4 regions of the Mesorhizobium sp. M3A.F.Ca.ET.175.01.1.1 genome follow, and region 4 is predicted to be linked to each of the others. Evidence: riboswitches for the same ligand, from Rfam matches in the RefSeq annotation. Region 4 holds a riboswitch; each other region holds the start of a gene.
The links. Region 4 has a riboswitch for thiamine pyrophosphate ahead of thiB (thiamine ABC transporter substrate binding subunit). Riboswitches for the same ligand answer to the same signal wherever they lie in the genome.
Positions count from the first base shown of each region.

Region 1: linked by a shared signal. The riboswitch ahead of thiC (phosphomethylpyrimidine synthase ThiC) and the one ahead of thiB (thiamine ABC transporter substrate binding subunit) in region 4 are both predicted to bind thiamine pyrophosphate.
Region 2: linked by a shared signal. The riboswitch ahead of thiC (phosphomethylpyrimidine synthase ThiC) and the one ahead of thiB (thiamine ABC transporter substrate binding subunit) in region 4 are both predicted to bind thiamine pyrophosphate.
Region 3: linked by a shared signal. The riboswitch ahead of thiC (phosphomethylpyrimidine synthase ThiC) and the one ahead of thiB (thiamine ABC transporter substrate binding subunit) in region 4 are both predicted to bind thiamine pyrophosphate.

Region 1 is NZ_SRTP01000012.1:53,734-55,932, forward strand. Features, by position in the region: gene EN818_RS23605 (NAD-dependent succinate-semialdehyde dehydrogenase) at 1-288, opposite strand, end outside; TPP riboswitch at 541-652, shown strand; gene thiC (phosphomethylpyrimidine synthase ThiC) at 766-2,199, shown strand, end outside.
Region 2 is NZ_SRTP01000008.1:67,685-69,883, forward strand. Features, by position in the region: gene EN818_RS34460 (hypothetical protein) at 1-18, shown strand, start outside; gene EN818_RS19000 (hypothetical protein) at 681-908, shown strand; TPP riboswitch at 1,030-1,146, shown strand; gene thiC (phosphomethylpyrimidine synthase ThiC) at 1,250-2,199, shown strand, end outside.
Region 3 is NZ_SRTP01000007.1:83,987-86,185, forward strand. Features, by position in the region: gene thiC (phosphomethylpyrimidine synthase ThiC) at 1-1,009, opposite strand, end outside; TPP riboswitch at 1,122-1,233, opposite strand; gene EN818_RS17825 (MFS transporter) at 1,234-2,199, opposite strand, start outside.
Region 4 is NZ_SRTP01000002.1:482,678-484,876, reverse strand. Features, by position in the region: gene EN818_RS06990 (ATP-binding cassette domain-containing protein) at 1-115, opposite strand, end outside; gene EN818_RS06985 (thiamine diphosphokinase) at 117-764, opposite strand; TPP riboswitch at 910-1,023, shown strand; gene thiB (thiamine ABC transporter substrate binding subunit) at 1,067-2,077, shown strand.

The sequences.
Region 1 (2,199 bases), on a different contig from region 4:
GTGCGAGACTTCCGATACTGCCTCGGGCAGCGGCTTACCCATCTCGGCGGTCAGGATCGCAGCGAGATCATCGGTGTGATCAAGAATCAGTTGGTGCCAGCGCCACAATGTGTCGCTGCGGTCCCGGGCGGTGAGAGCTGCCCATCTGGCTTGCGCGACATAGGCCCTGTCGATCGCGGCCTTCGTTTGCTCGACGCCCATATCGGGAAGCTCGGCAAGCAATTCGCCGGTCGAGGGGTTGAAGACCTTGAACACGCTCCGATCCCCCTGCTCGCCCCCGGATGCCATGCGATCCAGTGTCGCGAACAGACCCGGTTGTTTGAGATGGCGAAGCAGCGAACTCTTTATGCCCGACACGGAAAAGCTCCTTAGGATAAAGGCGACGTCTCGTCCTTGGAACATCGCTGGACGCAACATAGCCGCAGCGCGACACCCGGCATTTATCCCAGCGTCACCATTTTTGTCGAACCTGGCCGGCAGCCGATTGTCGAAACAGGACGCACTTAAGTTGACAGGGCAGCGTCGCATCGTCCAACCTGCGCACCTCACCAGGGGAGTCCCGGCAAGGGGCTGAGATACTGCTATCGCGCGCAGTGACCCGTTGAACCTGATCCAGTTCATACTGGCGTAGGGACGGTGCGAGGCTTCGCGGGTCGGCAATCCGGCTTCGGCATTCGGGCAATGCCCGCATCCTAAGCGAAGCGTCACTTCCTCCTCATCGCGTGAACTGGGTCTCCGTTGCACTCTGAGCAAGGAGGCTCACTCATGAATGCCCACACTCCGACCGTCACCGTCGGCGAACTGCCCGCTTCCAAGAAGGTCCACAAACCGGGCCAGCTTCATCCGGAACTGCAGGTGCCGATGCGCGAGATCTCGGTCCACCCAAGCGCCGGCGAGCCGCCGGTCACGGTCTACGACTCGTCCGGTCCCTATACCGATGCCGCGGTGAAAACCGATATCGAGCGCGGCCTGCCGCGGTTGCGCGAGACATGGATCGAGGCTCGCGGCGACGTCGAGCGCTATGAAGGGCGCACGATCAAGCCCGAGGACAACGGCTTCGTCTCCGCCGATCGCCTGACACCGGAGTTCCCGGTGCGCAACAGGCCGTTCCGCGCCGTCGGCGGCCGCGCCGTCACCCAGCTCGCCTATGCGCGCGCCGGCATCATCACGCCGGAAATGGAATTCGTCGCCATCCGCGAAAATCTCGGCCGCGAGCAGTTGCGTTCGAGACTTCACCGCGACGGCGAGAGCTTCGGCGCCGCGATCCCGGATTTCGTCACGCCGGAATTCGTGCGCGACGAGGTGGCGCGCGGACGCGCCATCATCCCATCCAACGTCAACCACCCCGAAAGCGAGCCGATGATCATCGGCCGCAACTTCCTGGTGAAGATCAACGCCAATATCGGCAACTCCGCCGTCACCTCGTCGATGGCCGAGGAGGTCGAGAAGATGGTGTGGGCGATCCGCTGGGGCGCCGATACGGTGATGGACCTCTCGACCGGCCGCAACATCCACAACATCCGCGACTGGATCGTGCGCAACTCGCCGGTGCCGATCGGCACGGTGCCGATCTATCAGGCGCTGGAGAAGGTCGGCGGGGTCGCCGAGGAACTGACCTGGGAGGTGTTCCGCGACACCCTCATCGAGCAGGCCGAGCAGGGCGTGGACTATTTCACGATCCATGCCGGCGTGCGCCTGCCCTACATTCCGCTCACCGTCGACCGCGTCACCGGCATCGTATCGCGCGGCGGCTCGATCATGGCCAAGTGGTGCCTGCATCACCACAAGGAGAGCTTCCTCTACGAGCATTTCGAGGACATCTGCGACATCGCCCGCGCCTATGACGTGGCGTTCTCGCTCGGCGACGGTCTTCGCCCCGGCTCGATCGCCGACGCCAACGACGCGGCCCAATTCGCCGAACTGGAAACGCTGGGAGAACTCACCAAGATCGCCTGGGCCAAGGACTGCCAGGTGATGATCGAGGGCCCCGGCCACGTGCCCATGCACAAGATCAAGGAGAACATGGACAAGCAGCTCGCGGTCTGCGGCGAGGCGCCGTTCTATACGCTTGGACCGCTCACCACCGACATCGCGCCCGGCTATGATCACATCACATCGGGCATCGGCGCGGCGATGATCGGCTGGTTCGGAACGGCGATGCTCTGCTACGTCACGCCGAAGGAGCATCTCGGCCTGCCC
Region 2 (2,199 bases), on a different contig from region 4:
AAGACAGGTGTTTCCTGATGGCCGCGATCGATCGCGTTCCGTAGTCGCCATTTCTATTGGGTAACGAGCAGCCGTCTTCCAACCTCTGAAACAAAAAAGAGGTGACCCCCAAAGGCCGCTCTCGAGACCGCAAGTCTGAGCCGCTAACGCATTGCGATAACCAGGCTGTCCGAACTGGGCGTCGATGCCTTCCTCGACCAGGTCGCGGTAGGCGGCGATCTCATCTACCGCATGCATAGCCAAGCCAGAGAAGTTTTCGGCAGCGGAATTCTCGGTCGCTTCCCCTTTTATGACTAGAGGGTGCGGCCGATCCGGCCGCGACGATCTCGCAGGGATTGCCATATACGGCAACACGAACACCGGCGGATCAATACTCGGATAATGGCGGCCGGCTATGTAGCGATCGATCGCGCACCAACATATCAATGCAATAGCTTAGTTGCTTTCAAAGGCGGGTCTCTACGAACTGCAAGCAAGCTAAACGATTGCGTCAACTCTTCCTCGCAGAGCGAAAACTCCGCGCCCACGCGATTTCTCTGCTGGAACAGCGGCACATCCTCAGCGCCAGGACACGGCCGCCGCCGTCGGGTTTTACGAAGCCGGTGATTGCATAAGTTGCCCGCAAGATATCATTGGTATCGGGAACGCCGCCGATGCCGCATCCTGAATAGAGCGGCCGCTTGCACCTGCCAGCCCGACGACCAGATCATATCTGCAACTCCATCTACCTGGACGTGGTGCAAATCACCTCGCTGAAGCCGCAAATCGTCGCCTTCGACCAGGATAACCACATCCGTGACCGCCTGAGCTACTCGGTCGATCTCGACGCACATGGCCGATACAGTTTTTCCATCCTTCACGAAGCGAATGAGACTTTGGCCATTCCAGCCCTGGTCTACGGGGCGTGACTTGTCCCCGATGCATGCGCGAGCTCTCCGCTCGGCCGGCCGCCGGACGTCGCCACCGGCCGAAGGCGCCCGAAGGCGCCCGAAGGCGCTTGACAAAGCAGCACCGGCCCATTCAACTTGAGGCATTCACCAGGGGAGTCCCGGTAAGGGGCTGAGATACTGCTGGCTTTCGCGGCGCAGTGACCCGTTGAACCTGATCCAGTTCATACTGGCGTAGGGACGGTGCAAGCGCTTTGCGGGAGTTTACGCCCGAGGTCCTGCTGCAGCAGGTCTACAGAAGCGTCTTTTCATCCTTCCGGCACAGAACTGGGTCTCCAATGCATGAGCAAAGGAGCCTCACGATGAATGCCCTCACCCCCGCCGTGTCGACGGGACCACTGCCCGCCTCGCGGAAAATCCACAAGCCCGGCGTCCTCTACCCGCAGATCAGGGTGCCGATGCGCGAGATTTCCGTCCATCCGACGGCCGGCGAACCGCCCGTCACCGTCTACGATCCGTCCGGCCCCTACACCGATCCATCAGTCCAAACCAGCATCGAAAAAGGCCTTGCCCGGCTTCGCCACGAATGGGTCACGGCGCGTTGCGATGTCGAAGCCTATGACGGCCGCCACGTCCGGCCGGAAGACAATGGATTCGCCACCGGCGAGCGCCTGACACCGGAATTTCCGATACGCAATCGGCCGCTCAAGGCCAAGCAGGGCAAGGCGGTGACCCAACTTGCCTATGCGCGCGCCGGCATCATCACGCCAGAAATGGAGTTCGTAGCCATCCGCGAGAATCTCGGCCGCGAGGTGATGCGCGGCAAGCTGCAACGCGACGGCGAAGCCTTCGGCGCGGCGATCCCAGATTTCGTCACACCCGAATTCGTGCGCGACGAGGTGGCGCGCGGACGCGCAATCATTCCCGCCAACATCAATCATCCCGAGAGCGAACCGATGATCATCGGGCGAAATTTCCTGGTGAAGATCAACGCCAACATCGGTAACTCGGCTGTCACATCGTCGATGGCCGAAGAGGTCGAAAAGATGGTGTGGGCGATCCGCTGGGGCGCCGATACGGTGATGGACCTGTCGACCGGCCGCAACATCCACAACATCCGCGACTGGATCGTGCGCAATGCACCGGTGCCGATCGGCACGGTGCCGCTCTATCAGGCGCTCGAAAAGGTCGGCGGCATCGCCGAGGACCTCAACTGGGAGGTCTATCGCGACACGCTGATCGAGCAGGCCGAGCAAGGCGTCGACTATTTCACCATCCACGCCGGCGTGCGGCTGCACTACATACCGCTGAC
Region 3 (2,199 bases), on a different contig from region 4:
GGCACCACTTGGCCATGATCGAGCCGCCGCGCGACACGATGCCGGTGACGCGGTCGACGGTGAGCGGAATGTAGGGCAGCCGCACGCCGGCGTGGATCGTGAAATAGTCGACGCCCTGCTCGGCCTGCTCGATCAGCGTATCGCGATAGACCTCCCAGGTCAGCGCCTCGGCAATCCCGCCGACCTTCTCCAGTGCCTGGTAGAGCGGCACCGTGCCGATCGGCACCGGCGCGTTGCGCACGATCCAGTCGCGGATGTTGTGGATGTTGCGGCCGGTCGAGAGGTCCATCACCGTATCGGCGCCCCAGCGGATCGCCCACACCATCTTCTCGACCTCTTCAGCCATCGACGAGGTGACGGCCGAATTGCCGATATTGGCGTTGATCTTGACCAGGAAGTTGCGGCCGATGATCATCGGCTCGCTCTCGGGATGGTTGATGTTGGACGGGATGATGGCGCGGCCGCGCGCCACCTCGTCGCGCACGAATTCCGGCGTGACGAAGTCCGGGATCGCCGCGCCGAAGCTCTCGCCATCGCGTTGAAGTTTCGAACGCAACTGCTCGCGGCCGAGGTTTTCGCGGATGGCGACGAACTCCATTTCCGGCGTGATCATGCCGGCGCGTGCGTAGGCAAGCTGGGTGACGGCACGGCCGCCAGTGGCGCGCAACGGCCTGTTGCGCACCGGGAACTCCGGCGTCAGGCGATCAGCCGAGACGAAGCCGTTGTCCTCGGGCCTGATCGTGCGGCCCTCGTAGCGCTCGACATCGCAGCGTGCCTCGATCCACGCCTCGCGCAACCGCGGCAAGCCGCGCTCGATCTCGGTCTTCCCCGTCGCGTCGGTGTAGGGACCGGACGAGTCGTACACCGTGACCGGCGGTTCGCCGGCGCTCGGATGAACCGAGATCTCTCGCATCGGGACACGCAGGCCCGGGTGAAGTTGGCCCGGTTTGTGGACTTTCTTCGAAGCGGGCAATTCGCCGACAGTGACGGTCGGGGTGTGGGCATTCATGAGTGAGCCTCCTTGCTCGAGTGCAACGGAGACCCAGTCCACGCGAAGAGGAGGAAGTGACGCTTCGCCTGGAAGACGGGCACTGCCCGAATACCGAAGCCGGATTGCCGACCCGCGAAACCTCGCACCGTCCCTACGCCAGTATGAACTGGATCAGGTTCAACGGGTCACTGCGCGCAATAGCAGTATCTCAGCCCCTTGCCGGGACTCCCCTGGTGAGGCGCTTAAGATGGACGATGGGAGGTCGCGCTGTCAACGCTTGCAGCGCTTGCCGCCTTAAATGAGCCCTGCAAGTGGCCGTTGGTATGCGTCAGGGACCGCGTCGAGAAAGAAATTGCGACGAATGCCAGCGCGATGACCCCGAAGCTGGCGGCGAGCGAGGAGATTTGAGCGATCAGCCCCAGCAATCCTGGTCCCAGCAGCAGTCCGGCATATCCCATCGTCGTCACAGTTGACATGGCACGAGCAACGGACGTGCCGCTCACACGACCAGCGGCCGCAAAAAGAGTAGGCACAATGTTGGCAAGGCCGAGACCACACACCGTTAGCGCCACGAGAGCAACGGTAAGATTGCCGCCCATGAGGATTATTGCGACCACTGAAGCTGCGCAAACCACAGCGCAGTAGCGCAACGTGCGCATCTGACCGATTCGGTTGGCGATGGCATCACCGAACAAGCGTCCCATTGCCATCATCGTCGCGAATGCAGCGAAGCCGTAGGCTCCAGTGCTCTCTGCTGCACCGGATCGCGTCACGATGTAGATGGCGCTCCAATCCATCATTCCGCCCTCGGCCAGCATTCCTAGAAATGCGAGACCGCCAAGCAGGTAGAGATGGGTCTTGAAGACGCCCTGGAGCTGAGCATCCTTCGTCTCGACAGGGGCGGGAGGGGTGTGGATCCAGCTTGACTTGTTCCAACCAATCCAGGCGACGGGAGCAATCACTGCAACACCAATTCCCGTCACCCCGAGGCAGAGGTTCAGAGCGCCGCCGCGCGACAGTATTTGACCCACGACCAAAGCGCCGGCCAAGCTTCCAAAACTGAACACGGCATGGAATGACGACATTACCTGCCGGTGCAAAAAACGCTCCAACGCTGCGGCGTCAGTGTTCATCGACACGTCGAGCGTTCCAAACCCGGCACCGGCGAAAAACACAATCACAGCCAGCCAATGGGCGCTCTCGGCATA
Region 4 (2,199 bases):
GGCCGACCAGCGCGATCTTCTCGCCGGCGGAAGCGCTGAGCGCCGCGCCGCCGAGCAGCGGCGCGCCGCCGAAGGTCAGGACGATGCCGTCGAGATTGAGGAGAGGCGGCGCCATGTCAGCTTTCGGGAAGAGGATAGGGGTGGGCGAGAAGCAGAGCCCGGCCACGTTCGAGCGCAATGCCGAGCCGCCCCCTGACCTCGTTTGATATGGTGAGCGAGGAGCCGAACGCCACCTCGACGCGATCCAGCGGCCATTTGGCGCCGGTGACCGTCAGGCCGGCGAGATCGGAAAAGCCGAGCACCGAGAACAGAGTGCCGTCGGCATAGTCGAAACCGGCTGCTTTGCCGGGCAGGATTGGCACGCCTTCCTGCGCGCCGCTGGTCAGCAGCAGGTCCGTGCCCGCGTCCGCCAGTCGAAGCGCAAGCGCCAGATGCAAAAAGGCATGGTCGGCCCGCTTGCCGCCGAAGGCGCCGGCCAGCACCAGGCTGGTGGCGCCGCGCTGGAGGGCCTCGGCGATGGCGAGTTCGCCGTCCGTCATGTCTTTTTCGGTCGGAAAGATCTTTCGCGGCACGGCGGCCAGGTCGTCCGGCAGGTCCGCCGGCACCGAATCGAAATCGCCGACCCAGAGCTCCGGCACGAGGCCGAGCATGCGGGCATGGCCGATGCCGGCGTCGGCGGCGATAAGGCGCGAGCCTTCGATCTGGCGCTCGAGCCGCGGCGTGCGGACAAGCTCGCCGCCAAGCAGGATGGTGAATGTGCCCATGGGTGTCGCCCTTACCAGCCCGGCCCGCGAAACGGAAGCCGGGCGCATCCAAACGGAACGGCGCTCGTTTTAGAATGAACCGTGATGCATTGGAGGCCCGGCAAACTTCCGCTTGCGCGCCGTTTCGGCCGGGCCTATGTCTGCAGCCGCTCTAACGGGGTGCCGGACGCTGATTTCGCGGCCGGCTGAGAGGCAGACAAGCCAACCCGCTGAACCTGATCCGGTTTGTACCGGCGGAGGGATTAGACGTTTCGGACCATCCGGCGCCTCAATTCCTTGTCACACCAACGAAGGAGGCGCCGATGCGCTCACTGCTGTCCCGGCTTATTTTCGCAACAGGTCTTGTTTCGCTGCTGACAGGCGTCGGCGCTGCCGAGGCGAAAGACAAGCTCACCATCTATACTTATGAGAGCTTCACCGCCGAGTGGGGCCCCGGCCCGGCGGTGAAGAAGGAATTCGAGGCCGAATGCGGCTGCGATCTCGAGTTCGTCTCGGTCGCCGACGGCGTGGCCTTGCTCAACCGCGTCAAGCTCGAAGGCGCCGGCACCAAGGCCGATGTCGTGCTCGGTCTCGACACCAACCTGACGGCAGAGGCGAAGGCGAGCGGTCTGTTCGCGCCGCACGGCGCCGTAGCCGATGCGAATGTGCCCGGCGGCTGGAAGGACGACACTTTCGTGCCCTTCGACTACGGCTATTTCGCCGTGGTCTATGACACCGAAAAGCTGAAGAGCCCGCCGAAGAGCCTGAAGGAACTCGTCGAGGGTAGCGCCACCGACAAGATCGTCATCCAGGATCCGCGCACCTCGACGCCGGGCCTCGGCCTGCTTTTGTGGGTGAAGTCGGTCTATGGCGACAAGGCGCCGGAAGCCTGGGCCAAGCTCAAGACCAAGGTGCTCACCGTCACGCCGGGCTGGAGCGAAGCCTACGGCCTGTTCACCAAGGGCGAGGCGCCGATGGTGCTGTCCTACACCACCTCGCCCGCCTACCACATGGTTGCCGAGAACACCGAGCGTTACCAGGCTGCCTCGTTCGAAGAGGGCGAATACCTGCAGATCGAGGTTGCGGGCATCACGACCACGGGCGCGAAGAATCCGCTCGCGGAGAAGTTCATCGCCTTCATGACCGGGTCGAAATTCCAGGACATCATCCCTGAGACCAACTGGATGTTCCCGGCCGGCAAGACCGACAAGCCGCTCAACCCGGCCTTCGACAAGCTGGTCAAGCCGACCAAGACTTTGCTGTTCAGCCCCGAGGAAGTGGCAGCCAACCGCAAGGCCTGGGTGGACGAGTGGCTTGCGGTGATGAGCAAGTAGCTGGTCTTGGCTAGCCTTCTGAGATGAGTGTTCTACGGCGCCCCCCTCTGTCCTACCGGACATCTCCCCCACGAGGGGGGAGATTGGCTGTCATCGGCGATTTCGCCAATCTTAAACGTTGC